DNA from 4 places in the Shewanella sp. MTB7 genome. Region 4 is predicted to be linked to each of the others. Evidence: predicted binding sites of a transcription regulator. Region 4 holds the regulator's gene; each other region holds the start of a gene.
What was found. Region 4 encodes sigma-54, which starts transcription at its own class of promoters, with help from an activator protein. Its sites were predicted from a motif close to GTTGGCACGNNNNTNGNNT; they were not measured.
Positions count from the first base shown of each region.

Region 1: the regulator sigma-54 is predicted to act here: its motif matches at 5,666-5,684, upstream of HWQ47_RS21670 (LruC domain-containing protein).
Region 2: the regulator sigma-54 is predicted to act here: its motif matches at 5,129-5,147, upstream of fliD (flagellar filament capping protein FliD).
Region 3: the regulator sigma-54 is predicted to act here: its motif matches at 3,505-3,523, upstream of HWQ47_RS09125 (flagellar assembly protein FlgT).

Region 1 covers NZ_CP085636.1:4,969,009-4,976,386, forward strand. Annotated here, with positions in the region: gene HWQ47_RS21655 (TonB-dependent siderophore receptor) at 1-1,837, opposite strand, end outside; gene HWQ47_RS21660 (SRPBCC family protein) at 1,959-2,492, opposite strand; gene HWQ47_RS21665 (hypothetical protein) at 2,848-3,330, opposite strand; gene HWQ47_RS21670 (LruC domain-containing protein) at 3,340-5,466, opposite strand; gene nagB (glucosamine-6-phosphate deaminase) at 6,106-6,897, opposite strand; gene HWQ47_RS21680 (pseudouridine synthase) at 7,187-7,378, shown strand, end outside.
Region 2 covers NZ_CP085636.1:70,996-78,373, forward strand. Annotated here, with positions in the region: gene motA (flagellar motor stator protein MotA) at 1-820, opposite strand, end outside; gene HWQ47_RS00310 (RNA polymerase sigma factor FliA) at 836-1,558, opposite strand; gene HWQ47_RS00315 (flagellar basal body-associated FliL family protein) at 1,569-2,027, opposite strand; gene HWQ47_RS00320 (flagellar hook-length control protein FliK) at 2,041-3,039, opposite strand; gene HWQ47_RS00325 (hypothetical protein) at 3,029-3,355, opposite strand; gene fliS (flagellar export chaperone FliS) at 3,324-3,704, opposite strand; gene fliD (flagellar filament capping protein FliD) at 3,710-5,104, opposite strand; gene HWQ47_RS00340 (flagellin N-terminal helical domain-containing protein) at 5,400-6,206, opposite strand; gene fliB (flagellin lysine-N-methylase) at 6,442-7,378, shown strand, end outside.
Region 3 covers NZ_CP085636.1:2,155,630-2,163,007, forward strand. Annotated here, with positions in the region: gene HWQ47_RS09110 (hypothetical protein) at 1-852, opposite strand, end outside; gene HWQ47_RS09115 (hypothetical protein) at 869-1,810, opposite strand; tRNA gene HWQ47_RS09120 (tRNA-Arg) at 2,023-2,098, opposite strand; gene HWQ47_RS09125 (flagellar assembly protein FlgT) at 2,244-3,410, opposite strand; gene HWQ47_RS09130 (GSCFA domain-containing protein) at 3,660-5,441, opposite strand; gene HWQ47_RS09135 (FlgO family outer membrane protein) at 5,770-6,396, shown strand; gene HWQ47_RS09140 (LPP20 family lipoprotein) at 6,393-6,839, shown strand; gene HWQ47_RS09145 (flagella synthesis protein FlgN) at 7,090-7,378, opposite strand, start outside.
Region 4 covers NZ_CP085636.1:5,487,678-5,495,055, forward strand. Annotated here, with positions in the region: gene lptA (lipopolysaccharide transport periplasmic protein LptA) at 1-324, shown strand, start outside; gene lptB (LPS export ABC transporter ATP-binding protein) at 321-1,052, shown strand; gene HWQ47_RS23960 (RNA polymerase factor sigma-54) at 1,204-2,685, shown strand; gene hpf (ribosome hibernation promoting factor) at 2,821-3,108, shown strand; gene ptsN (PTS IIA-like nitrogen regulatory protein PtsN) at 3,111-3,554, shown strand; gene rapZ (RNase adapter RapZ) at 3,551-4,393, shown strand; gene HWQ47_RS23980 (HPr family phosphocarrier protein) at 4,386-4,661, shown strand; gene mgtE (magnesium transporter) at 4,750-6,114, shown strand; gene HWQ47_RS23990 (molybdate ABC transporter substrate-binding protein) at 6,157-6,963, opposite strand; gene HWQ47_RS23995 (OmpA family protein) at 7,161-7,378, opposite strand, start outside.

The sequences.
Region 1 (7,378 bases), 520 kb from region 4:
AAGTGGACAGCATATGATCAGGCATAGCAGCAAGCTTAGCGCCTACCTCGCCTACTTTGTTGGTATGTTTTTCTGAGTCGGTATAGGCGTAACTGGCGTAAACATCGACCTCCTGCCATTCAAGTTGGGCTTCCAACTCTAGGCCCTGGATCTGAACTTCTCCCAGTTGACGTGTTAAATTAGGCCCATCAGATTGTTTACGGTTTTTATCACTAATGTCAAAAATCGACGCCGTTAACAGATGCTCAGTGCCTGCAGGTTGATATTTCACTCCGAGTTCATATTGCTCCCCCTCTTGGGGCTTAAATGGGGTGCCGATCTCATTTGAACCATAGATCGGCTGGAATGATTGTGAATAACTAACGTAAGGAGCAATACCTGAATCGAAACTATACATCAATCCTAAACGGCCTGTCGTTGCACTCTGAGCTTGCTTGCCATACTTTGTTGTATTCGACTCAACTCGGTCATGACGCAGTGCTCCGCTCACAATAACCTTACCGAGTTTTATTGAGTCCTGAATATATATCCCCAACTGATTGTTGTTTTCACCCGGCGTGTCAGGAATATCATCCCCTGTAGGCAGTGAGCCAGTATTAACACCGTACTTAGGGTTGTAGAGATCAAGTAAACCACCCGCTCCGGGAATATAAAGACGGTCAGTATCAGTATCAACATCCTGATAATCAATCCCAAACGTTAAGTTATGCTCAACAGAGCCGGTATCAAACTCAGCTTGCAAGCGCAGATCCGACGTCAAGGCTTGCGCACTGGAATCACTCATGCTGACATTGCGCAAAATTGAGCGACCATCATCCTGAAACTTTGGCGGCCAAGCATACATGGTACGATAGGTCGCTTTGCTGTCCACATAGCGACTACTCCAATATAACGACATATAGTCATTGAGCTCCTGCTCAAGTAGAAGAGTTACCGATTTTTGTTCAGTATCATATTGATCCCAGCCCGGCTCACTGATAAAACGAGAACTTGGGATTTGACCATTGGGAGCCGGTAATAGTGTGCCTTTATGGGGAAAAAATTGCGTGCTTGAACCTGATTCGTTTTTTTGCAAATTTGCCAGTAAAGTCAGCTTAGTCGTATCGGTGGCATACCAAGTGATTGCCGGTGCGATAAAATAGCTATTATCATCGACATAATCGGTTTGGGTTTCACTATCTCGATACAAACCGGTCAGACGATACAACACAGACTCATCATCATTGAGTGAGCCTGTAATATCCCCAGCTAACTGCTTACGATTGTAGTTACCCACCTGCGCCCAAATCTCAGCTTGTTGCTCAGCTTCTGGACGCTTAGTCACCATATTGATGATGCCACCTGTTGAACCCTGACCGTAAAGCACCGAAGAGGGACCTTTTAAAATTTCAATCTGTTGCAACATGTAAGGGTTAATCCGGACGTTATTATAATTACCGAACATCATCTGCAAACCGTCCTGATATTGCAGTGGCGACACGCCTCGAATTTGTGCCCAATCCCCTCGAGTATCGACGCCATATGGACCATTATAAACACCCGCCACATAACCAATGGCATCTTGAAGGCTTTCAGCCCCCAGATCAGCTATTCGTTTATCCGTTAATACCGAGATTGAAGAGGGCGTTTCGATAATTGGCATATCCGTTTTTGATGCCGATGCGCTCACATAAGAGATAAGGCCTTTACCACTAATGGTGATCACCTCCATCTTCGCATCTTGAGTTTTATCTACTTGTTCATCTGCTTTAGTTTCTGCCGCGAATACCAGGCCAGACAAAGAAACAGCGAGTGCGATTAACAATGTCGGATATCTTAACTTGAATTTTTGGTCCATATTTCTGCCTCGAGTACCTGTAAGGGAAGCTCCTTGTAAAATGTAGCGAGACAGTAATTCAGTTGATAATGATTATCAATTGCATTTACATTGTTGAATCCATTATTGGAAAGCCCAGACTTTAGTTTTCCATAATCTCCTTCAATGATGCTAACCCCTGAGATAGGTCTTTGGTTATCATGGCTTCAATGTCCATAAACATCAGCATCAGGTTCATCGGATAGTCCATATGCCCTTTAAAGCCCCAAGTCACCCTTGTGGTATTTTGAGAGATAGCTTCACAGGACATAAAAGCTGGGGATACCGCTTCAAAAGGAGAGAAAAACCTAAGTTCATAACCTATCCGCTTTCCGTCCCCAATGCTCATTATCTCCTGCTCACCGATGCCAACCTCTTCATGTAAACTTTCCCAAGCAGAAACAAAACCTACACTTGCGTCTGTGCCGCGATAACTCTTTATCATCTGAGGATCCATCTTTGCCCAGACGCTAAAGTTGTCTTGATTCTTAAGGTACTTTATATAATCAAAGACCTCAGTAACAGGTTTATCAATAATGACTGAGGTTGTCACCGCATAATCTTGTTTAACAAACAGAGCGATGATTAATGGCAACGCAATAATAAGACTTAGTAAGATTAATATTTTCTTCAACATACTCTTCTCCGCTTAAAATGCCCCTATTACCCAACATAAAAGAATGTCAATCGTTTAGCAAATGTGGCCTATATATGTAAAAGAGCATAGAGCAATTGCGCATTTTTGCTGGAAGTTTATCTGAAAAAACAGACTGAATAACCTAGATTTGTCGGTGAGTCACGATTGTGGTTATGAAGTTTTCCCATCAGAATTAAAATCGACTCTGATATTTGTTTCTAGTTTATATCCAACCACTTGAAAGTGTAGAGTTCAGTGGAAATTCAAAGCGATTTAGTTCAGAAATTGATTGTAGGTAATGGTTTTCAACTGAGATTAAATGCCTCCCAGCGGAGGCATTTAATCAACACGTTATTTAGAGTACAGCGTTTACCACCCCATTAACGATATCTAACTGCTTTTTAACTTCGCTTCCTATCGCAGCCGGATACCAGATCTCAACCCAAACTTTATCCAAATGATTTGGGATCATGATGTTACTTTTGAATTCTACACCCACATTCATTGGCGTGCGGATGATTTGAGAATTGTAGTCGACAACCCCATTATTAAATCCAGTGTACACCGACATAAATCCCCGTTCACTTTGTGAACTTGCAACGGAGAGGTTGAAGGCGACCTCTCGTTCAGTGGTGAAATCAAATCCATCAGGGATTAATAAGTCACTGGTATTTACTAGTATCGATGTTTCATCTCCACTGTCAGGTGGCGTCGTTACTGGTGGAGTAACAACTGGTGGCAGACTAACAACTTCAGGCGTCGACTCCTCACCTCCCCCACCACAAGCTGAAAGAAAAACGAGGGTTACAGTGCTTAATAATAGATTAATCGTTTTCATATATCCTCCTTATTGGTCATCTGTCGTTGTCCAGGTTTTACTAGCATCAGGGTTGAGATACCAAGTTTGCTTAACTGTACCACCTGAGGTTGCCCATTCTGCAAAGTCTGGATACACATGGCTAATATCAACGTACTCTGATGGATGATTCCAAGGGACAGAAATCAAAATCCCCCATGGCAAGTTTCCACTGGTACGATAGTATTTACCGCTTGTTGGGTCTGAATCATCTTGAGCAATACCATAGTAGTCTGAAACCAAGGTTCCTCTGGTTGTAGGTGGAAAGTCAGCAGTGTGAATTTCTAACTCTTTTCCTGGAGGACTAGAGAAGCTAGATCCATGATAAAGTCCCTCACCCGGTCCGAAAATGAATGGATCATATCCCCCTAGAGGCATAACTGAACTCACACTCGGTTCATCACCCACATTAAACGGCAGAGAGATACTGAATGTCATTTGTTCAGCCTCTAGCGATGCACCGCAAGTAGGATTCGTACGGTGGAACAGACACTCTGGATTAATCGGTATATCGTTTCGTAGATTCAAAGAGGCAACGACAACAAGGTCTTGTCCAGCAGGTACATCTGCGTAGTCTTTCTCTTCACCTGTGAACGGCGAAATGTTTGACCTAGTGACTCCATTTTTCACCACACGAGACAACTGAAGGTTAACCTCTGACTCAACGAAACCTTCAAGTTTCCACCCTAAACCATTACCGTAAAATGCACCGTAAGCAGTAATATTGCCATTGATATCAAATCGTAATACTTTGTCATCTTTAATGATGATGGTTGTACGGTAATAGGTTACTACGTCGTTGACATCGAAATCGCCGACTTCGGGCCAGTTATCTTCAAAGGCTGCGGTGTAAAAACCTGAATGCTGAATAGTGGTACCTAAGTCAGTGACATTGAACACATAATCCTCTACTTCACCATCACCAACATAACCGCTGCTTGGTATATTAGGGCTACTAGAAACACGGAATCGTGTTTGGGCTTGTCCAACTACCGCATCGTCACCAACACGAATAGGGATAACCTGCAGCCCATTGCTGACCGCATAGTTAGTTATGATTTGCTCATCTTCATCAAAACTGCCATTCATATCCCAATCAGCCCAAGCTTGTAAGTAGCCTTCACCAAAGACACTAACATTTATTAGTGCATCTAAGCCTATTTCAAGGTTAGTTAGTAGCGTGATGCCGTCATCGTCGTTCCCATCTATATCTAAGTCATCACCTGATGACCCAAGACTCGGTTGACCATCATCATCAGCGTCAATGTTAGAACCTAGGTACAAACTAGTCGATATAGCGTGCTCAGCACCGTTGCTAGCTTGTAGCGTGTTGTACTCATTAGGCGCATCACCAAAGTCTGACGAATTAGAGCTGGTAACCGGATCGGTAAAACCACTTAACTCCCAGTTACCGTCAAAAGCAGAAAAAATAGGGTTTGGCAGGTAACTGTTGGAAGCTGTAACGGTTTCAAACTGAAGTGTTATTGCTGATGTGTTCTTGTATGTGAATTTTACGGCGCCAGATGTGTTTGTTTCACTAAAATTAGTGCCGGGGCCACTGAACAATACCGACAAACCATCGGCGCTTTCCTCTGCAGTGAGACTGGCAGCAGCGGTGCCTGTTTGGTAGCTGAAGAACCCTTCACTTTTGAAAACACGCACTTGTTCAGACTGTACGGATTCGCCATCGATGTCATAACCAATCATATCGAATTCTGGAATAGTGTAAGGCACCGAGAAGGTGGCAGAAAGGCCATCTGTACCATCAAAAAACTCAAATGTATAGATGAGGCCTGCAGCACCTGGAGCTGTGGTTTCATAGAGAAAACCAATATCTCCCTGAGGCTCTCCCGCGCCCTCTTTATAATTGGGGGTATGATAAAGGAAGTTAGCTTCACCAAATATCGAGCTGCTCACCTTGGCATCAATAGTTTTTCCGTTATGAGTTCCTACGTTGAGAAAACGCATGATAGGACCATCATAGGATGGTCCAAAACCAGTGGATACATTGGTGGTTTCCATTTGGTTAGAGAAATCCAAGTCTACCGATTCTGCTGCGATAGGAATACTAACAACACTCAGGAAAGTAAGGGACATAAGTTGATATCTATATTTCATAATAAACCTCTACTTTAATGAGGGAGCAGTCCCTCAATACAATTGGTAGTTCCATGTACTTGAGATCACAGCTATAAATAAACATCACTAGAGTAACTGGAAAATGAAATCCGCTTGGCAACCTGGGAAGACCTCCACTACGAGCCAAGTAAGATAATGCTTTCATTTAAAGCCCCGTTAAAATCTAGGTATTAGAGCTAAGCAAGGTGCATACCAAGAAATTAACTGACTGAAGAAGCTAACTTTTTTATTTTTACCAGAGATAATAAGTCAGCTTTGAACTGTTTAAATTTCAAAATGAAAAGCAAGTTGCAAAGCGAAAAAGGTCAATATTAAAGTAACTACTTCGATTAGCTGAAATGAGGAATGAAGGTAATATGAACTTTATGAGGCTAAATAAAATTGCCAATAACCTGAACCCATTGTCACTAATTCAGGTTATCCTGAGCGATTCAACAGCGCAGGCTTTGATAAAGATAAGAGACTCGTTAGTCACTTTTAATTGGTTTGTCAGCACCCGATGAGTCACTCAACTACTCTTATATTTCGTTGTTGTAAAGTACACACCCACAAAAAAGGACAGCCTCAGCTGTCCTCATTTAACTTAATAACTCCCGTATTAACACTGGGAATTAGCGACTACAACTCTAAACGTGCCATCAACTTCTGATTTTCACTTTCTATATGCTTATAAAAATCGCGATCTGACAACTTAGAGGCTGCTGCTTCATCAATCACAAGCACTGCATTTTTATGAAGTTGCAATGCAGAAGCGGGACATGATGCAGTAAGTGCGCCTTCAACGGTCGCTAAAATCGCATCCGCCTTGTTTTCACCCGTCGCCAATAACACTACTTTCTTCGCATCCAAAATGGTACCAATTCCCATGGTAATCGATAGGTGCGGTTGGTATTCATCTGCAGCAAAAAAGCGGGCATTATCCTCAATGGTTGCTTTAGTCAGAGTCTTAACTCGAGTGCGTGACATCAAACCTGAAGAGGGTTCATTAAAGCCAATGTGTCCATTACGTCCAATGCCTAGAAGTTGAATATCGATTCCTCCAGCAGCTTGAATTTTTTCTTCGTAACCATCACAAGCTTGGATTGGGTTTTCAGCATCACCTGGTGGCACAAATGTCTTCGCTTTATTGATATCAATATGATCGAATAACTGCTCATTCATAAAGTAGCGATAACTCTGTGGGTGACTCCCTTCCAACCCCAGATATTCATCTAGATTAAAGGTAGTCACATCTTTAAAAGAGATCTTGTTCGCCTTATTAGCCTCAATCAAGCCTTGATATAGAACTAAAGGGGTTGAGCCCGTAGCCAACCCTAACACTGAGTCGGATCTGTTCTGCAGTTGTTTAATAAAAATATTGACGCCATACTCGGCAACTTCAGCACTATTTTTTAAGATAACGATTTGCATTATATAGACTCGCTTTAACGTAGAGCTCAGCTCAATAAAAGTGAATAATCGGTTTAAAGCCAGAACAATATAACATGAGTATCAATCTCACGTTTTTATCCTGCTACTGAAGACGCGATAGTTGCTAACCCTAGCATTTTGTAACATTACTATAACCCCAAATGACAACGCTGTCATTTGTTATTAGCTATCAATCTCAATCATCCAAATAACTCAATAGGATGGCGCCGCATCTTTATACTTAGTTAAACGTTATAATAGTGCATCTTTTTGATTAAACTATGCCACCATGCCTGATGAAATAACCCAAGTTACAACTAATTCACTTGAAGAGCGTCATCACCATTATAAAATCTTTAAACCCCACGGCTTTCTCAGTCAATTTGTACCTGAAACCAAAAAGAATAAAAAACTGTTAGCTGAACTCGCCGACTTTCCTCTAGGTACTATGGCAATTGGGCGCTTAGATCATGACTCTGAA
Region 2 (7,378 bases), 950 kb from region 4:
TAAATGTTGGCCTATTTTCACTCTGGATCTGCTTTCTGCCTGCATCAATGGCAAGCATAGGTGGTTTTCCTTTGGCAAAAGCGGACAACATAGCTGCAACGCAGCGTAATTGCGCTGACTTGCGTTCAACTAGGTGCTCCAATGCTTTAGATATCGGTTCGAATAAGCAGTAACAGGCAAATATTCCGATAAAGGTGCCCACTAAGGCGGCCGCCACTTTTACGCCAATCATAGTGATGGGACCGTCAATATTGGACATGGTGATGATGATCCCCATTACGGCAGCCAAAATACCAAAACCTGGCATCGCTTCCGCAATTCTTGCTAGAGCATGTGAGGGCCTTAACCTGTCTTCTTCAATGCGGTATATCTCCTCCTCAAGTAGATGCTCTAGATCATGGGGAGATATCTTGCCGATAGACTGAAGTCGTAAATTATCGATGAGAAAATTCAATACATTTGGGTGTTCCAATACTACTGGATACATAAGAAATAGTGAGCTTTCTCTCGGGGTTTCAATATGATTATCGAGCACTTTGAGACCTTGAGATTGGATCTGATTCATCAACATACCCATCAAGCCAAATAGTTGAGGGTAGAGTTCAGGATCCTCTTTATCTCCCTGAAGTAATTCTCGAAGCTGTTGATACATATCGCTAAGTACTGCTTTAGGGTTAGCGATAACTAAGGAGCCAATGCCTGCTCCAAAGATAATTAAAATTTCAGCGGGCTGCCATAGAGAGCTTAAGTGACCGCCAGCCCATACATAACCACCAAATACCGATATCAAAATAATAAACATGCCCACAAGCTTACTCATATCACTTTACCTGTCCTACTGCTCCCACTGTTTGTAGATCATCTGAAGTTGTTTCACAGCTTGCTTTTGAAGCTGACAAATCCGTGTTTCAGTGAGTCCCAATGTCGCAGCAATCTCTTTTAAATTGAGTTCATGTTGATAATAAAGCGACAGAATTAGCTGTTCTCTTTTATTTAATTTCGATATCGCTTTGATTAATGTTTGTTTGGCGGAGAATTGCTCAATAGGGTCTAATTTATCGGCGAAATGGCTTCCTGCACTAAGTAGTTCATCTAAGCTTTTCATTGATTCAGATTGAGACGCATAGAGGCGCTCTCTGTATTGTTCCCTGTTTAGACCCATAGACTCAGCAACCTCGATATCTGTGGGATCCCGTGCTAATGAACGGGTTAATTTACGCACCATATCGTTAAGCTCATGGGCTTGCTGTCTGACGGGACGCGGACGCCAATCTTGACGTCTGAGTTCATCGAGTATTGAACCTCTAATTCTTTGTCCTGCATAGGAGAGAAAACTATTATCGTACTCGCCTGGATATCGTCGGGCTGACTCAAGAAGCGCCATCATACCAATCTGTTCCATGTCTTCGATGGAAAGCACTGTGCCGCAGTGACTTCGTAGTTGAGCGATTGAGCGTTTTACCAAGGGGAGGTATTGCTTCATCACCTGATGCTCACTCAGTCTATTGGGTGTTTGCTCTTCAAAAACCTGCTGATAGGCTAACTGTTCTGAATTCATCGTATCGCCCCTATTGAATGACCATACGAGTGAACAGTACTTCTTCAAGCTCAATGGTATAGTGGTTCTCAGCTAGTACGCCTGATAATAGGACTAGCGCCTCTTTCTGCAACGAGTCCAGCTGATCTGAGTTATTGAGATCTTTAAAATGTTTACGAGAAAACATCTTCATTAATGTGTTTCTTACTAAAGGATCAGCTTCTTTTAATGTTGGCGTTACATTGATTGAACGACTTTTTAATGCCATCTCTAGCAGAAGGTAATGGGGGTATTCATCACCAGGGACAGAGATAACAAACTTGTCTAGCGGATAAAACTTTGCGGTTTCAGGTTGCTGTTCTTTAGCGACGAATGGACCTCCTATTAGCTGCGGCGACTGCCAGCCAACAATAAAGATCCCAGTACTCCAGATTAAGAAGATGATGACCCATGAAAATTTCTTGCTAGTGTTACTTGTACCAAATGCCATGATGACTCCTTATTTAAGCTAATAGATCGATGCAGCTACTTGTGCGTTGCTTGTTCTGGCTATTGTGAGACTCCAAGTTATCTTGCTTGGATTCGGCTATGTTGCTTCCGTTGAAGTTAGGTTTTTCTTGCTCTTTTTCACCTTGACCTATGTCGACATCTATCTGCCCACCGTGGTCCATCGCAAGTTCTGCTCGTAAACGTTCCAACCCTATTAGTAGGGAATCTCTGACGGAGGCGTTAGCCGCATGCATCTGAATATGGAGACGATCGCCATCGAGTCGAATACTCAATTCAACCTTGCCTAGCTCCGGGGGATCGAGTCTAATTTCGGCTTTTTTTATCTGTTGATCGATCTGAAACCTAAGTTGTTCTCTTAAAGGGGACAACAGTTCTTGAGCTTGTTGGGCCTGTGGAGCTGAAGGTGTTACCGACACTGGACCCCATTGACTCACCTGAGTTTGGGCTCGAGTGTTGCTTGCTAATAGCGAATTACTACCCTCTATAAATTCCATTGCTTTTGGGTCGGTTAAAGCAAGTGGAAGCCCTAAAGACGTGAAACTCTCTCTGGTTGGCTGCACATTTAGTGGGGGAGTCACTAAGTGTTTTGCTATCGGCAGACTTGTAGTTGGTGAACTTATACTGGCAACAGGCGACGATGGAAGGCTAAGGTTTGCGCTATTTTGTGACTGTGGAGTGGCAGTCCTAGGCTGACTTTGAGTTGGTATACCTGCCGGAGAGTTAAGTTGAAAATCCTGAGCTGCTGTGAGTACCCGAGGAGCATTTCCATTAACTAAGTGACTAGATGTTGCTTTGTCTATATGTGTGTCGGCTCCCTGGAGTATTGTAGATGTATCAGCTTTATTGAGTTGTGAAAAATGCATACCGGTAAACATGGCATAGGGCGTTTCTGAAGACGATTCACTTGCAGAGGCCATCTTCTTAGCATTTATGGTTGGACTATTATTGGCTCCATAAGTCGTAGTGGATGACGAAATGGTATTAGATATCATGACGCTTTCCACTTATTGATGTAAGCTGATACGCTGCTAAACCATCCTGTTGTTCTTTAAATTGAGACATCTCTAACTGCAATCTAGCTTTCTCAATATTGAGACGCTGTAACACTTTTGCATGGGTTTCAGCCAAGGATTTTCGGGCCGCAAGTTGAGAACTTGTTGCCGGCTTACCTGCTTTTTTTAATGCTTGAATCATTAAGGTGTTCACCTTGGTGACTCGCTCCCAGTCTTGAGCATTGGCATGTTGTTGCAGTGCTGTTTCAAATCGTTTCCACAACTCAGTTGAGGTTGGCCCAGCCTTCTCTAACATTTGAAATTACCTTTGTAATGGGTTCTAAAGCTTGTGGGCTATTCTCAACGCTAGCGGTAACAAGTTGTCGACTACAGTAGTCGTAAAGGCGGTTTAGTCCACTTGCTACTTCACCGCCATTTTCGAGATCCAGCATTGAGTTGAGTCCATGCACTATGTTGAGGCACTTATTAATGCTTTGGCCTTTATCTTCAAAACTGCGTCGTTGCATAAAGCCACTGGTACGCTCGATTTCATCCAGTAAACCATCGAGTAACATGCGCACCATTTCATGGGGATTAGCCGCGGCTGCTCTTGCATCCAGACTGGTCTGTTTGTAGGCATTAAAAGGATCGTGCTCATTCAACATAATTATTATTTTCCATAGTAAAACAATGCGCTGGCGGAATTTAGTTGGTTAATTGTGGCTTCCATTGCGGTAAATTGTGCGAGGTAAATTTGGTATCTTTGCTCCATATGCCTATCGTGATTATCCATACTTGTTTCGACTCGCTCGATCTGTTTCTCTAGGTTCTCTTGTTTGAGATCCATAGATCCTTGAAATTTGGTGAAGGGATCGATAATGGTATCGAGTTTATCGATATAACTGCCTTGGTCGGTAAACATGGCTTGTATCGCATCAGGATCATCTTTTAGCGCTTTAGTCAGCTTATCTTTGTCGATATCGAGTTTGCCATCACGGCCCATTTCAACGCCGATATCCGATAAACGCATCCCATTAGGTGCAGCATCGAAGATGGCATCACGCATGCCCTGTTGCAGCATTCTGATGCTTGAATCACCCTTGAGTATGCCTAGCTGATCTTCGGTAATGGAAGAGTTGAAGTCGTCATCTTCATCATCTTTGTCTTCATCACCGTTATCATCTTTATCGGCATTCTCATCATTGAGATCATCTAACTCTTCACTGCCCATAGAGCGAGTTAATTTATTTATTTCATCCATCAAGTCATTGAAGATATCTACGAAGTCCTCAATTGCCTGCTCACTAGAGTCGGTATCTGATTCGATCTTGATGCTGCTGCTTTCGCCTACAACATGGGCTTTATTGAGCTCAATCGAGACGCCATCGATGACATTTACAAGATTGTTGCTACTGCTGGTAATATCGATCCCATTAAGGTTTACCTTGGCATCCTGAGCTGCTTTACGCTCGGTCATTCCCCAGTCTGCGCCATCCATTTTGACATTGATGGCACTGGCTTCACCTGTCTCTTTGGATGTCAGCATTAGTTCGACTTGACCGCCTGTTCTAACCAAAGATGCTTGCACTCCAGGGTTGCCTGCATGGTTATTGATAGCATCTCGTAGATCCGCAACAGTGCGGGTACCATCGGCGTTGAGAACCGCCATATCTATCTCTATGATGTCTGCTGCGTTGGGGCCAACTTGAATGCTTAACATACCTGTAGTCGGTAAAATTTCAGTTTCGCTGGAAAAGCTTTTCGTTAACTGATGTGCTTGTGCTAATTGCTCAACATACAGGTCATAGTTACCTGTTGGTGCGCCACTTTCGACCATGATAGAGGCGTTGTCATCGCTGATAGATGAAGTTTTGCTTTCGAAAGCATCACCATTAATAGTCTCCAGTTTACTGGTCATCTTATCCAGACTGCGCTCGAGGATCTTATAGGCATCGAGTTGAGACTCATATTTGGTCATGTTGGTTTTGAATATTTGATCTTTGCCCATACGCTCTACGATGATTAGCTGTTCGGCGAATGAGGCGCCACCCATACCTGAAATCATTATAACCCTCCAATTTTGTTATTATGGCAATCTCTGTGCCAATAATTAATGCACTGTTTTTAAATGGTTTTTGTTATTTGCGTGGTACGAAATGTTCACTCGCTTTCCGCTATTGCGTCTCTGTGGGAAGCACTACTTCCGCAGATACAGAGTGAGGGTTCTAATCCTGTTTACTGCCTCGTTAAGGCGACCTAATGGCAGGGTGGCTGAAGTGAAACCGTAGAATTTGTAACAATAAGAGATGAAAAAAGGCCCATAAGGCCCTTTTTAGAAAGTGTGTATTGGGGAGGAAGAATTAACCCAATAGGCCCATAACTAAACCTGTATTTTGGTTAGCTGATGATAAGATGTTAGTGCCTGCTTGAACCAGTAGTTGGTTCTTAGTCATAGCTGCTGTTTCTACTGCAAAATCAGTATCCATGATACGACCAGCTGCCGCTTTAGTATTCTCGGTGACGTTGGTCAAGTTAGACGCTGTGTGGCCTAAACGGTTGATGTTAGCACCTAAGTTTGAGCGCTCTGTGCCCACTTTATCGATAAACTCATCAACTTTAGTGATTGCAGCTTTAGCCGCACCGACTGCTGAAATGTCATCAGCAACACCAGCAAGGTTTGCTTTATCAACTTTAACTTTCATCTGCTCAGTTGCGCCTGCACCAATTTGGAACTCTACTTCAGCATTTAATGTATCAAACAGCTTATTACCTGAATACTCAGTGTTCTCTACGATACGAGTCACTTCTTTCGTTAGTTCGGCGAATTCAGTATTCAATGCAACTAAATCTTCAGCTGAGTTCACGCCGTTGGCAGCTTGAGTTGCCAACTCTTTTTGACGAGTCGCAATATTGTTTAGTTCATCGAGTGCACCATCGGCAGTTTGTAGCATAGACGTTGCGTCTGATACGTTACGGTTAGCTGTTTCCATACCGGTTACGTTAGCGTTTAAGCGAGTTGCGATCTGTAGACCGGCAGCATCGTCAGCTGCACTGTTGATGCGAAGACCCGTTGATAAACGCTCCATAGCATTGCTAAGTAGGTCATTGCTTTTAGTTACAGAGTTTTGCGCGATGTTAGACGCATTGTTAGTCATTACAGATAACATGGTATCTTCCTTTAAATTTCAAATTATTGTTTGGTGTCTGAAATTATAAAACGACAAAGCGTTATGAAACTGAAAGCAAAGGCTGATTTTATTTTTAACCTGTTGATTAACATTGTGAAAAATAACAAATGAATATCTGAATCTTTAACCTGATTTAGCAATAAATGACTTTAGTTAATTGTAATATTGGTCGCTTTTAGTCAATATATTTAGGCTTGATTAAAAAGAGAACCAGATGAAACATGTGCTCGTTAGGCCCAGTTTTGTTACTAATTTTAGTTGTATTGGTGGCGAGTGTGAGGACAGTTGCTGTTATGGCTGGAATATTCATATTGATAAGCAAAGTTATAAAAAAACGCTGGCGCATACTGATCTTAAAATCTTGGCAAAAACAGCGTTAAAAAAAATTAAAAAAAGCGAGCAGGTATGGGCTAAGGCGGTTTTGAATGATGACGGAGCCTGTGGTTTTTTAGATGAAAATAAGCTATGTCAAATTCATGCTAAAGCGGGGGAGGCGTTATTGAGTCACACCTGCAAGACCTACCCAAGGGTAGCGCATATGAAAGATGGTGATCGTTATGAAAGCCTCTCTTTATCATGCCCTGAAGCGGCCAGAGTCATTTTGTTAAAACCTAATGCTTTTCATTTTGAGCGTATGGAGGTTAATCACAAGCGTTCGTTTAAGGCGACGCCTATGTGGGCGAAAAAGTCACATGAGTATGTCATTGAGTTGTTGTTAAAATCGGATATGCAGCTTGAGCACGGGCTTACCGCTATCGGGATCTTGATGAAGACGGCTGAAAGTGTGTCACAGGGGCAACTTGATAGCAGCGCCATTGATAGTATGTTTCAGCAGTTAGTGAGTTTGAATGACAGCGGTGAGTTAAAGCGGCACTTCGAGGGCTTTAATGACAATACTGACGATCAACAAATGCATGCTTTTAGCTCAATTCAAATGTGGCTGAACACGAATAAGAATGGCCGGGGCCGCGCACGATTTGAAGAGTTAAATCAGGCGGTTATCGCCATTGCCGATGATAACAAAAATATTACCATGGCAAGCATTAATCAAGCTTGGAAAACACAAGCACTGCCAGCATTGACAGCACATCAAGATCTGTTTACTCGTTACCTTTTATATTACGTGTACCACATGAATTTTCCACAAGTCG
Region 3 (7,378 bases), 3.0 Mb from region 4:
ATGTAAATCTCGACAAACACCACCGTAAGTTGTCAGCAGTGCCGATTTTAGCTTTTTATCCTTTTTGGCTTCTTTAAATGGATATACTTCATCTAGTGTTTTCTTGATCTTCTTTAATTCACGCGCCTTTCTGTAAGATGCGCTGGCATTAACAAGCTCCCAAAGTTGGTTTTTCTGTTTCCAGTTCTGGAAATGTTGGTGGGCTAATTGTATGTGGTATTGCCTCTCGACTAACTGATTTGAGAAACCTCTTTCATTTAGCCACGTCATGTCATCAGGGGTGATTGATTTCTTACGGAGCTGAGTAAGAAGAATATCTACCCGTGAGTTTTTCTGGATATCAAAAATCTCGAAATCTTCAAAACTAACTCGACTTGCACTATAGACTTCCTTTTCTGCTCTAAGCTGTTTCTGTAAAGCTTCGGCTTTAGTTTTTCGCTCTTCTAACAGTTTCTTTTGTTGCTCAAAGATCGCTTGTTGTTTACGAGTCTCAATTTCATCAAGCTTGCTTTGATATTGTGAGATAACCAAATTAACAACAGCTTGATTTGACTCTTTTGATAACTCAGTTTGGTACGTAGCAAGCCTTTTCTTTACTTCGACTTTAAGTTTGAGACCATTTGTGAGTAAACTTTCTAGCTTATCTCTCACACTCGTTTTCGAGGTTACGGTTTTGAATAAGTGTTGAGAGGTAGAGCCTAAAGCTATCGAGAGTATTTGAATATCAGATTCGGATACACAGATATCCTGCTTACTTAACATTTTACTAAATAGCTGAATGTAACGACTGTGTATAGGGTAAAGCCCTTTAGGGAATAGCATTTGAACTTGAGACACTTTTTTAGTCATCACTGATAAATATCCATTTTCATAATTGTGATTTCTTGTGTTTGCTCAACCAAGAGTTAATTGTTTTGGTCGCTTGATAAGCTGTAGAGAATGAATACCCTATAGTCTGTGCATATTCCATAACTTGTTCTGCTATCAGTTGCGCTGCTTGATGTGGGGTCGCGTAATTTCTTTGGCTATAAAGCTGTATAGCGTAGGCGTTTACTTTATCTCTTTTCTCATATCTCTTATTTCTACCTGATTTCCCTGCTTTGGAAGAGTTTTCAATAACGCCTTTCTGCTTAGTGATCTCTGTCTGTAGCTTTTGGTAGTCTTGATTAGCATCAATGAACTGACGTTGAGTGAAGAGGTTGAATAGCAACTTGGCAGGTTTTGTCATGCCAGCTAACTGACAGGCGATTGCGGCATGGATAATTTCAGCACTCTCTTCTGATATGTCATCAGCTAGCGTTGAAAAGGCTAACTGCTCCTCTTGGGGGAAAGCGTCTTTCAGTGTTGCAGCATTGGCAAACAGTCTAATCTCTTCAATATCGTCACAAGGTTCAGAATCTGCCAAAGAGTCAAACATGAGATTAAATATAGCGGCAGCTTCTTGTTGCTCTGATTCCAGTATTGGCTGGCTAGCGTCAACTTTTGCTAATTCCTTAGCAAGTGTTTCCTCTGTTGTGTCTTCGGGTAATAACTGTCTAACTTGTGAGTCAGTTTGAGTGAGCGAGTCAAACTTCTGAAAGGTATCTATGAACTGTTGTTTGAACTCTTGTTTGGGCTCTTGCTTAAGCTCTGGGTTTGGATTCTCGGTAGAGTCGAGTAGGGCGGCTAATTGTTGTCGTGCCGCTTCGGGCATTTCAGGGATGAGTCGTGCCAGTTCAGTTTGGAGATCTGCTTCTTTGGGCTTTGGTTTAAGTTCTGGTTTCAGTTCTGAGCTGACTTTTGAAGTGTTGACCGATTTTTGAGTGCTCATTAAATACGACTTCCATGTTATCTCGTAAAGAGAAAACTATTAGAAATGGAGCGATTTGTCTATAACTGAGTTTAATGCAGTAAAACGAGGGTTATTTGAAATGCTTATAAATAAAAGTGCTAAAAAAGCACATTCCTGTGGTGATACAGGGGTGACTCAAGATTGTTAATAAAATGTTAACCCGTTGAATCTAATAGGAAAATAGGCCTATTTGGTCTCCCCACAGGGACTCGAACCCCGATCGATCGCTTAGGAGGCGACTGCTCTATCCTGTTGAGCTATGGAGAGACGGGAGTGATTATACTGGTTTTTTCCTCGATGAAAAGCCTTTAAATTTAGTTGCTTATTTCTTATTCAAAAGCTTCGTTTGTTGGTCATCGTTAATCGTTAGCTAGGCGTTGATTAAATCAGCAAACCGTTTGCTTGTCTGTGGTCAAATTTTTATCGCGATATCATTAACCTGAACATTATAGGCTGCTTTCTGATCTACAAGAACAGCGGTGGCGGTATCTTGGGTGACTTGATCTATTTTGACTGTGGCTCGGCTTTTGCCGACGACTGCGCGCATCTTGTCAAAACGGTCGGGAAAGTTTTCTTGCAGGACTAACTGGAAGGAGTCACCAACACGTATGCCATGGCGCCGGCCTAGGTTGATTATCAGCCGGTCATGTTGTTTGGCGACTATCTGACCAAGAATGGGGCGACAGCTTAAACTACGATCTATATCTTGAATGGCTTGAAGTAGTACTTTATCAATATTATTCCCATAGGCAGAGTTCCAGAATCGGTTTTGGTTTGAAGGCACGGTCTCTTGGCGTTTAAACTCCCACGGCGCTGATGAGGTGTAATCTTGGCTCCAGATCTGTTCGCCACTTATACCATGGTATAGGGAAAGTCTGAGTTGAAATTGTCGGATAGGATCACTGCTCCAGAGTCCCAACATGTGATTTTCTGCTGGATCTGTTGAGATATCGATAATTTCAGGTAGCAGCACGTATTGGCTATCGGTTATTTCGCTGAGCCAACTAGGAAGTCGATACCCTCTGATATCGACTAAGGCTTGTTCTATATCTAATCGCTCGTTTGCATGTAAGTGAGGGAAACTACTGTTTGATGCTTGAGTCAATGTATCGCTAATGCGTACAGACAGTGCTTTTTCAAAGAAGCCGATGTTGCCGTAACGTAACTGGGTTCTGTCGTTAATCAAGGATTGGGGGACGAGGATAGCAGCTTTTAGCGACTGACTTTCACACTGGGCCTGATGTGAACTAGCGCCTATTACATCGACTCTGATCATGACGGTCAGTTTATCGCCTTCAATCAGTTCGTTGATTAACTCTACTTTAGCGGCTTGAGATTGCTGCTTTATTGAGAAACTGTCTTGGGTTAACTGGCCATTATTAACCGTTTGTGTGCTGGTAAAGCTGGCTCCATTTTGCAATGTTGCATAGGTAAGAGCCTGATGAATGGCATCTTCACGAGCTTTGGTCACATTGCCATCGACGATATTCGACTCTCCTTTGACCACGACCCAGGCCCCGATTGCTAACTGCGAATAGAGAGAGAGACAGGTAAGGAGAAGCAAGGCTACAAATTTCATCTTTTATCCATTTATCCTTGTAGATGCAGTGTTAATGTATCTATCGACATAAAAATGACAGTTGATTCACTGATAATAAGTTATAGAGAGTATTAAGCAATAAATGTGCCTTTATGGAGTCATTACGTTCTTGAAAAACACCGCGAGTCTAAGTGGGCTGATTAGATATTCATAGCAAGTTGAATCATGCACATGAAACAACTGAGGGGACGCTAAGTTCAACTCTGCATTGAACTTAGCAAGTGAAGGCTAATCTTGATTTACCAGTGTGAGTAATTTTTCTGCAAGCCAGGTGTAATACTTGTCATTACCGTGGATCCAATCATGATTGCCATCATCATATTCAATATCTGACAGATAACTCTGAGGATCTGACACCTCTTGATCAAAGATGGCAGCAGCATTAAAAAAGGTGATGCCGAGTTGACTCCACACATATTCCATTGCATAAAAGTATGAGTAGATTATGTTTGTCATCGACTTTGATTCTTTAAAATATTGACAGAAAGGCGGATCGGATACCACGATCACTCTATGTCCATGATTGTGAAGTTTTAAAAGGATGGATAGCTGATCGGTTAAATCATCGTTGAAGTAATCGACAAACTCTTTGGTGGTGATTTCAGCGACTCCCTCAGGGTATGTTTGTTCCAACCATGTTGAAAATCGCGAGATGTTTTGGTGTGTCTGCATGCCAAGGTTGGTGATGATGGTGGAGTTCGCCGTGGTTTTATCCTGCAGGTGATTGTTCAAGTTATTCAATATTCTTGACCATAGCTTTCTCGATACCGCACTCTCCAGTGGGACAAAATATTCGGCATCGCACATGGCAAATTTCTTTTGTGAGAATCCGGAGCCATTCATCACCATACCGCCACAATGTTGGATATCTATCTTGCTAAATGCAGTGGACAATTTACCCATGTGGCTGTCACCAAACAGACTAATATCAATTTTTTGTTGCTGTGTTGGGTTTACTTGCAGCTTCATTGCGGCTTCGAGTAGCTCATCTTCGCATACCACTTCATCACTGCTCGAGACGTTTATTCCGGACTGTAGAGTGTTAACTGTTTTTTCTTGAGGTGATATGACATGAGTCGTTTTATCAATAACGGAACGAAAGTGCTGCATGACATAGTTAACCGCTTGAGGTGTGACCGATCTAAGGTTTTTCTCAAATCTAAAATCTCCTGCACCGGGAACGGTGATGATTTCGTAGGAGGGGAAGTAAGAGAAATCAACATGGTTATCACTCAGAAATCCCGCCACAGTGCGTAACAATGATTTAGAATGTTGATTGGCTACCATAATATGCTTGTTTGTCATGGTTGCTGTGAGCGGGACTGGTGAAACGGTCAAAATGATCTGAATTTGGGGGTTAATAGATTTTAGCCGGGTAGCAATCTCTTCTAAATCGGTGCGGATCTCTTCATAGCTGAAATTATGGAAGGTATAAATTGAGTCATCAAATAGACCTGATACCACTCCTGGGCAGCTTGGGTAATAAACATCACTGTTATCTTTCCATGCTTCGGTTAATCCAAGGGTAAAAACCAGTAGGTCTGTCGCTAATATCGTCTTTCGCATCTCATTTGATGCCGCGAGCCTGGCTGTAACTAACTCGGCTTGTGAGTCGAAACCTTCTGGATTAAAGCTGGGTCTCAAAAGATCGAAATATATACTGTTATGGGTGTAGACCGCACTATTGATGTCGAATGACTTATCGTTATCACCCATATCAAACCACTGCAGAAGGCACCTTGGAGTGTATAGGTTGCCAAATGCAAAACTGGAGATTTGATTCGTTTCAAGTTTACTTTGATTAAACTGGTAGCCACCACTGTTGAGCCACTTACCAACATGTTGAGCAAAACAAGATCCAATTGAGGATATCCTTGGGTTCTTGATCGCTATATCAATTTGATGCAGTTGGGTGAACTCCTCTTGTCCAAGTTCGATACTGGCTACGGCAGTCCGCCAGAAGGCGTATTTCCCCTGATTATTATAAGGGGTGGAATCGGTTCCCTGCATAATGTTATCTCCATACTTTTGAATTCGACTGTGTCGTTTTTGTGGCGCTTCGTTTCCTTATGGTTAATAAAGCAATTTGTGTGCCTGTAAGTCAGAGATAAGGGATGATAGAAAGATAAAGAGCTGTAAAGTTATGTTCGCTAGGGCCGATAAAATGCTATTACAGATATTTAGTTTCTTTGGGCTAAATGGGATGACTCTTTTACTTGGCTTGATACTTGCTGTTTCTTTAAGAAATAACCGATATTGGTTTAGTGTATGTCATTAACTTTGCTGATTTAGCCATCAGTGTTGTTTATTTTTCGTTTGTTTAATTTAGGGTTTAGCCATGCGTATCATACTGCTTATCTTCTTTGTCTCGTTTCTTAGCAGTTGTGCTCAAGTTAAGCACACAACTAAGTCTATACTTGATGACGGCAATCGATTGCCGTCAAGTTCGGCAATTAATCACATGTCTGAGCAAATAGTAAATGAGTTGGTGAGGCAAAATGATGCTCTACGGTCTAATCAACCTTTGTTGGTGTCAACGCCTGTATTGTTGGCAGATCTAAATAAAACCAACGCAGTGGGTCTTCAACTTCAGCAAGGTTTGACTGCTGCGATGCATCAACATCAATTCAGTTTGGTCGATATTAGTGTGGGCGAGAATATACGTGTGACTCCTGAAGGTGACTTTATATTGACAAGAAATTGGCAACAGTTGCCAGCAGATATCGCCGTTGAACATGTGTTAGTGTCCACCATGAGCATGAGCAGCGAAGGCATGGTCGTGAATGCTAGAATTGTTAATATAACCAATAACCGGGTTGTTTCGGCTTCCCAAGCGAGTTTTGGGCTCACGCAGTTACCTGGTTATTTAAGGTCTTCAGAGAAAGTGGTATCTCAAGATGGTTTGCTTTACCGAAATAACCATATGGGAATGCAAGAGGTGCAGGTGATTGGAGGTTTGAAATGAATAGATGGTTAATATTGATGATGCTTGCACTATCGGGCTGTGCCTCTGATGATCGATACATTGAGTGGGAAACTCAACAACCAGAAAGTTTTCCTAAACTCACTGCAATAGGTTACGCGAGCTTGGATTCTCAACCATCAAAGGATAAGTCACAACGTGTGTTGATGGCGATGCAAGCATCTAAAATCGCTGCATACCGTGAGTTAGCTGAACAGGTGTATGGCCAGGAGTTGTCTGCCAGCAGTCAGGTGAATGATTGGATGTTGACCGATAACACCATTCAAGCGTCAGTGACAGGCATTATTAGAGGGGCGAAAGTGGTAAAAAGTTACCCTGCTGGTGAGCATTATGTGACTGAGTTGGAACTGGACTTTTCTCAGGTTTGGGCGCTATACCAACAAAATAGCAGACCTCAGAAAATAAAGAGTGTGACCTATTTTTAAAGACCGTTTTTAGTATTTCAGTGGCAAGTAATCTCTTGCCACTTTTTTATCACCCGCATTACACGAGCCTATCAGGTGTCGAATTTCTGACGATTACCATTGCTTTCATTAATTTGAAAGCCTGAATGACGTTGAGTTGACTAACTATTGAGTCAGCTTGGTGCAATAGGGAACGATTCAGGAGTGATGAAATTAACCGATAGTCCAGTGAGAACTCGTGCTTTGTAGAGCCATAACCTCGTTCAGCTTGCTAAGCCTTTAAGTTGTTGCCTAATGAGGATATGGTTGAAGTCTTGCCTTTGTCATTATAGGTTAGACTCGACGCATTTCGACTCACTTGCAGAGCTTGAGCGAAGCGATTAACGCTGGCAATATTGAGCTCGATTAAGCTGGTATTTTCTATATTAAGTTGCTGGCATTCTGCGAGTTTTGTTTTGGTAATATCTACCAGCTCAATTAAATGAGGATCAGATGACAAACTCGCGATATCAGGTTGAGATGACAAGTTGTCATCGTTGGCCTTAAGGGCATCAAGTAAC
Region 4 (7,378 bases):
GATGGCCGTCCGGCACATGCCAGTGCCAAAGAGATCCGCTACGAACTATCTAAGCGCACGCTTATCTTGAAGGGCAATGCGACACTTGAGCAAGATGGCAGTCAAGTTACAGGCGATCAAATTCAATATAACATTGCTAAACAACAGCTCATTGCCGAGAGCACAGGTAATGATCGTGTTATCACTATAATTCAACCTGAAAGTTATCAAGAAGACACAAAGCCAGAGACACAACCCGCTCCTTCAAAAGCTCAGCCAGAAGCACAAGTTGAACAGCCAAAGACACTAGCCGAATCTGCATTAAACACTCAGGAGATTAAATGAGCTCTTTGACGTTAAAGGCTGTAAACCTAGCGAAAAGCTATAAGAACCGTGCCGTAGTACAAGATGTCAGCTTAACCGTCAAAACCGGCCAAATTGTTGGTCTACTTGGACCTAATGGTGCAGGGAAGACCACCACTTTTTACATGGTCGTAGGGCTAGTTCAAAGTGATAAAGGGCGGATCTTTATTAATGATGATGATCTCACCCTAGATCCTATGCATCTGCGTGCTCGTAAAGGCATAGGCTACTTGCCCCAAGAAGCAAGCATCTTTAGAAAGTTATCGGTCAGAGATAATATTATGGCCGTACTGGAAACTCGAGATGAACTTGATAAAAATGCACGAGAAGAGCAACTAGAACATCTACTGGAAGAGTTTCATATTACTCATATTCGAGATAGTCAAGGAATGTCGCTTTCCGGCGGCGAACGTCGACGTGTAGAGATAGCAAGAGCATTAGCCGCGAACCCAAAGTTTATTTTACTCGATGAACCTTTTGCTGGCGTCGATCCTATCTCGGTCATCGACATTAAAAAAATCATTTTACAGCTCAAGAGTCGCGGTCTTGGAGTGCTTATTACTGATCACAACGTGAGGGAAACATTAGACGTTTGTGAGCATGCTTATATCGTGAGTCATGGAAATTTAATTGCCGAAGGAACACCCGCAGAAATCTTAGACAATCAGCAAGTACGAGCGGTGTACTTAGGAGAACAATTCAAGCTATAGTTAATCTAGGGAATGATTTCCCCCCTAGAAAATGGATATGATACATCGATATTACTCATTCTAATGAAGTGTATTTAGGAAGCGAAGACTTCCAAAATAACTCCAGCAGGCTTTCTCATTTTAATAAGTACAAAGAAGGGAATAGCAGTACATGAAAGCGTCACTCCAGCTCAAAATGGGTCAACACTTAACCATGACTCCACAGCTTCAGCAGGCCATACGTCTGTTGCAGCTATCGTCACTGGAACTGCAACAGGAGATCCAACAAGCACTAGACTCCAACCCTCTACTTGAGTTGGATGAAGAGCAGGTCGACGCAACAGCTGACAATAGCGATGCCAAGATAAATGATGAAACAGATTTCAGTGCTTCCGCTGAAACTGTCGTCGAAAAAGACAGTTCGACATTGGAAACTTCCGAGGCCTTAGCACAAGATTCTATGCCTGAAGATCTGCCTATGGATACCACTTGGGATGAAGTCTATACGGCAAGCCCTAATTCAGCTTCGGGTGCAATGCGAGACGACGATCTCCCCTTTCAAGGTGAAACCAGTGAAGGTTTATTTGAGCATCTTGAGTGGCAAAAGAATTTAACCCCATTTTCAGATAACGATCTCGCCATTGCTACCGCCATTATTGATGCGGTCGATGAACGTGGTTACCTGACACAAAATACTGACGATATTTTAGAGGCTATGGGCGATCCCGAAATTGAACTCGATGAAGTGGAAGCTGTACTTAAACGTATTCAACATTTTGACCCTATTGGAGTCGCAGCACGCGATCTCAGCGAATGTCTTTTCATCCAGCTCGCTCAATACGCTAGCACAACGCCTCATATTGATAACGCCAGACTGTTAATCAAAGAACACCTGGATCTTATCGCCGGCCGAGACTTCCGTCTCTTAATGCGTAAAACCAAACTAAAAGAGGATGAGTTAAGGCAAGCAATAGAGTTGATTCAAACCTTGAATCCCCGTCCAGGACTCGCCATAACACCAAACCGTGATGAATATGTGATCCCTGATGTCACAGTGACCAAGAAAAAAGGTCGTTGGATAGTTGAACTAAATCCAGATTACTTACCCAAAATAAATGTAAACCAACATTATGCATCCATGGCCCGCAGCACTAAAAGTCAGGCAGACAGTCAGTTTATTCGTGGACACTTGCAGGAAGCTAAGTGGTTTATCAAGAGTTTAGAAAGTCGTAGCGATACTTTACTTAAAGTTTCGAACTGCATTGTTAAGTTTCAACAAGGCTTCTTTGAATACGGTGAAGAAGCGATGAAGCCTATGGTGTTAAATGACATCGCTGAAGAGGTCGAGATGCATGAATCGACCATTTCACGTGTCACAACCCAAAAATATATGCACACCCCAAGAGGTATTTTTGAACTGAAATACTTCTTCTCAAGTCATGTGGGTACCGACGACGGTGGCGAATGTTCATCAACCGCAATTCGCGCCTTTATTAAGAAGCTAGTTGCTGCAGAAAACCAACAGAAACCATTAAGTGACAGTAAGATGGCACTACTGTTAGCTGAACAAGGCATTAAAGTAGCGAGAAGAACCATAGCCAAGTACCGTGAGGCTTTGCTCATACCACCATCAAATCAAAGAAAGAGCTTATAGAATATTTTTGAAAATTAAGATATTAATATGTTGAGGTTAAACATTGTGACGTTAGTCAGATACCTAAATATGCAATGTAAACCTCTAATCGACGAGCGTGCTTTCAAACACAATCGAGTCCGGAGGAGTATTTCTATGCAAATTAACGTAACAGGTCATCATATCGAAATCACAACATCTCTTCGTCAGTATGTTGAAGAAAAATTTTCAAAGCTTGAACGACATTTCGATCAGATCAATAATGTGCACGTTATTTTAAATGTTCAGAAAATGCAGCAAATAGCAGAAGCTAAACTTCATCTTGTTGGTGGAGAGGTTTTTGCTATGTCAGAACATGCTGACATGTATGCCGCAATCGACTCCCTGATAAATAAGCTCGACCGTCAGGTTATTAAACATAAAGAGAAGCAAATAAAACACTAACGATGGAATTAAGCACTATCCTGCAGCCGGAATGTACAACTTGCGCCACTCCGGGCAGTAAGAAAAAGGTACTGGAACTTATAAGCGATCTTGCCGCTGTCCAGTACCCTAACCTTTCCTCTCAAGAGATTTTTGAAAGTCTTTTAGCCAGAGAGAAAATGGGCAGCACAGGTATAGGTAACGGCATAGCCATTCCACATGGAAGGTTAGCCAATATTAGTCAACCCGTTGCGGTACTCATAAAGTGCGAGGAGCCAATTGCTTTCGACTCTATTGATAAACAGCCGGTAGATATATTATTTGCACTATTAGTTCCAGCTGATCAATGTGAGCAGCATTTAAGTACCTTATCTGCTATGGCAGAAAAGCTTAATGACAAACTAATTTTAAAGCAGTTACGAAAAACACAAGATGAGTCAGAACTTTATCAGGTGATAACACAATGAAACTGGTTATGGTATCCGGTCGCTCCGGTTCGGGAAAATCTGTCGCCCTCAGGGTATTGGAAGATCTCGGATACTACTGTGTCGACAACTTACCTTTGCCACTTATGGACACATTACTTGAACAGCTCAAAGATAGCACAGACCTTGTGGCTATTAGTGTGGATGTTCGTAATATGCACGAAACAGAGTTAGAGAAACAGCTTTCAAATCTACCAGAAGGTACTGAGCTATTAAGTTTCTTTCTAAACTCAAGCGATGAAGTTCTACTCAAACGTTACAGTGAAACACGTCGTCTCCACCCACTATCAAAAAATAAAACCTCACTCAAAGAGGCGATAGATCATGAAAGAGTGCTGTTAGAACCACTCTCTAAACTTGTCGATCATTATATTGATACCTCAAACCTGAATATTTACGATCTCAGCAACCGAGTTAGGGAGATCTTATTAGGCAGTGTGGATAAAGAGTTAGTCATTAACTTTGAATCATTTGGATTCAAATATGGTATGCCCGTAGAAGCTGATTTTATGTTTGATGTCAGATTTTTACCCAATCCCCATTGGGAGCCAGAGCTTAGACCAATGACAGGCCTCGATGAGCCAGTACAACTTTTCCTTAGCCAGCAGCCCACTGTTAATAAGTTTATCTGGCAAATTGAGAATCTACTGGAAACTTGGTTGCCACAACTGGAACGCAACAATCGCAGTTATCTCACAATTGCAATAGGGTGTACCGGTGGCCAACATCGATCTGTCTATGTCACAGAGCAGCTAGCTAAACTCTTTAGCAAAAGCAAACATACAGTCCAAGCTCGCCACCGTGAATTAAGCAATGACTAAACTGGAACGTCAGGTTACCATCTGTAACAAGCTAGGCCTCCACGCACGGGCAGCAACTAAACTTGCAATACTTGCTTCGGAATTTGATGCCCAAGTCACCATCATACAAGGTGATAAGAAAGCCTCTGCGGCGAGTGTGTTAGGCCTATTAATGTTAGAAACGGGTATAGGGAAAACCATAACCCTACTCGGAGAAGGTCAAGATGCAAGTGCGGCACTCGATGCCATTTGCGCCCTAGTTGACGCCAAATTTGATGAAGCTAGTTAAACCTCACCACTAAGCATCACAAAAATTTCATATAACCACCGTAAATCTGTATTTAGCCCTAGATACAGATAGCTCAGAGGGGAGCGCTATGCCAATTGAAGTATTAGATAATGCGCTTACTGATCAACGATTAAACCAGCTAACTCAAGCCCTAGGCAGCGGTATGTTTGTCCACGTCAGAAATATGCTCCATGATATGGCAGCCTCTGACATCGCCTTTATTCTCGAATCATCCCCGCCCAGAACTCGTCAGGTCTTATGGCAACTCATCGATCAAGATCAAACCGGTGAGATCCTCGATGAGCTCGGTGAAGATCTCAAAGACAGTTTTATAAAACAGATGAGTCCCGAACGAGTTGCAAAAGCAGCCGCTCGCATGGACACCGATGATCTCGCCTATATATTACGTAGCCTGCCTGACAGTGTGTTCAAACAAGTTCTGCAGACAATGAGTAGTCAAGATCGAACTCGGGTTGAACAAGCTCTTTCTTACCCGGAAGACACGGCTGGCAGTATCATGAATACCGATACAGTAACACTACGCCCGGATGTCAATATCGATGTGATTCTACGATATTTAAGGATTAGAGGAAATCTTCCTGAAGCCACTGATACTTTATATGTAGTTGATAAACAGGACCGATTACTTGGTGGTGTAGAGCTAGCAGATCTGCTGACTTGTGATCCGAACTCATCCATACGAGATATTATGGATGACAAGCTCGAAGGTATTCCTGTCGGCATGTCAGACATTGAGGTGGCACAACTCTTCGAACGTCATGACTGGATATCAGCGCCTATTATCAGTGATGACAACCAGCTGCTTGGTCGTATTACCATCGATGATGTGGTCGACGTCATCAGGGAAAATGCCGAACATTCCATGATGGGAATGGCGGGTATGGATGATGATGCAGATACTTTCGGTCCAGTATTAAAAAGTACGCTTCAACGTTCACTTTGGCTAACCATCAACCTGTTTGCCGCACTTTTGGCTGCCTCAGTCAGTAATATGTTCGAAGGGACAATAGAGCAGTTCGCAACCATTGCTATTTTGATGACCATTGTCCCCAGTATGGGCGGTGTTGCCGGTAATCAAACCTTAGCCTTGGTGATCCGTGGTCTCGCATTAGGACAGATAGGCAAAAGTAACTCCCGTTGGCTCATCGGTAAAGAGCTGGCGATTGGTTTTCTCAATGGGCTCCTTTGGTCAGTGCTCGTTTTTATCGCTATCTGGCTCTGGAAAGACGATCTTGCTTTAGGAGGACTCATTGGTGGGGCCATGTTGATCAATATGACCGTGGCTGGATTTGCAGGCGCATGTATTCCTTTACTGCTTAAGAAGATGAAAATCGATCCTGCACTCGCTGGCGGTATGGTACTCACCACGGTCACAGACATCATTGGTCTGTTTGCCTTCCTAGGTTTAGCCACTCTCTATTTACTTCACTAGCAATTATAACCAAAGGGAGCCTAGTCGCTCCCTAGATATAATTTAAATTAATGGCGCATCAAAGCCATACTTAGCCAAAATAGTTTGTCCGTCATGTGACAAAATATACATGGCTAAGTCAGCGGCCTCATCCTGTGAATTATCTAACACCATCAAACCATAGTTAGCCCCCACCGACAGTGACTCTGGAATGGCCAAAATCTGCAGTGATGGCAGCTCTTTTTGAGCTAATACGGCATTAGTGCAGTAAGTTAAGAAGATATCGGCTCGCTTATTTTCCATCACCCAAGCGTAGGGACTTCTTCCCTTAGGTGCTTGAGCCGAATCGGCGCCACCGGTCAACTGTAACGCCTTACTCTGTAGACGAGATTGAGCACCCGGCACTAACGTCTCCGCCTTAGCAAACAACTTCCAAGCATAATCTCCAGCCGGATCAGCTTTAGGTGTCGATGTGCCTAACTTAATCTTATTGTTGAGCATACTATCGAGTAGACTTGAGCTGGTAACCTCAAGCTCGGGTTGGGCCATTGCACACAGTTTATTACGGGCAAACATCACAACCGAGCCACCTTTATTTGCCTGTTTAAGGGCATGTGGATGTTTCATGTTTGCTGAAGCATAAAGGTCAACGCGCTCACCTTGCTCAATACGTTTACGCAATAAGCCAGATGGTGCGTACTGAGCATGGACCGGCTCTCCCCCTTGTTGAACATAAGATTCAATAATCTCGTTCATCGCCTTTTTCAAGCTTCCCGCCGCCCTAAGTTCAATCGTATCAGGCTGCTTTATTTCCGCCGCTGTTAACATCAAAGGTGACAACAGCACCAAACTGACTATCCATCTTTTCATCGCATTGTCCTTACTCTCTTTAATTATGTCCACATCAAGCCATAACCCCCATAGGGCAACAAGTAAACCTAAGATGATCTTTGGTAAAATGAGAATAAGATCGCGAGCTTTCGTTCAGGGAAAGACAAAATGTCCATGTTATAAAGAAAAAAAGCTGTCGTAAGACAGCTTCTAATAATCACAATATAACATCGATTTTAAGAGAGTGGACTCAATACAATTTCCACACGACGATTTTGTGCACGCCCCTCTTTATTGGCATTCGATGCAATAGGTCTAGCTTCTCCAATACCATCAGATTTTACTCTGGCATAGTTAACTTTTTGAGAAACTAAATAATCAGCCACTTCAACAGCACGAACTTTAGACAACCTTAAATTGTAAGACTCAGAGCCAGAACTATCTGTATATCCAA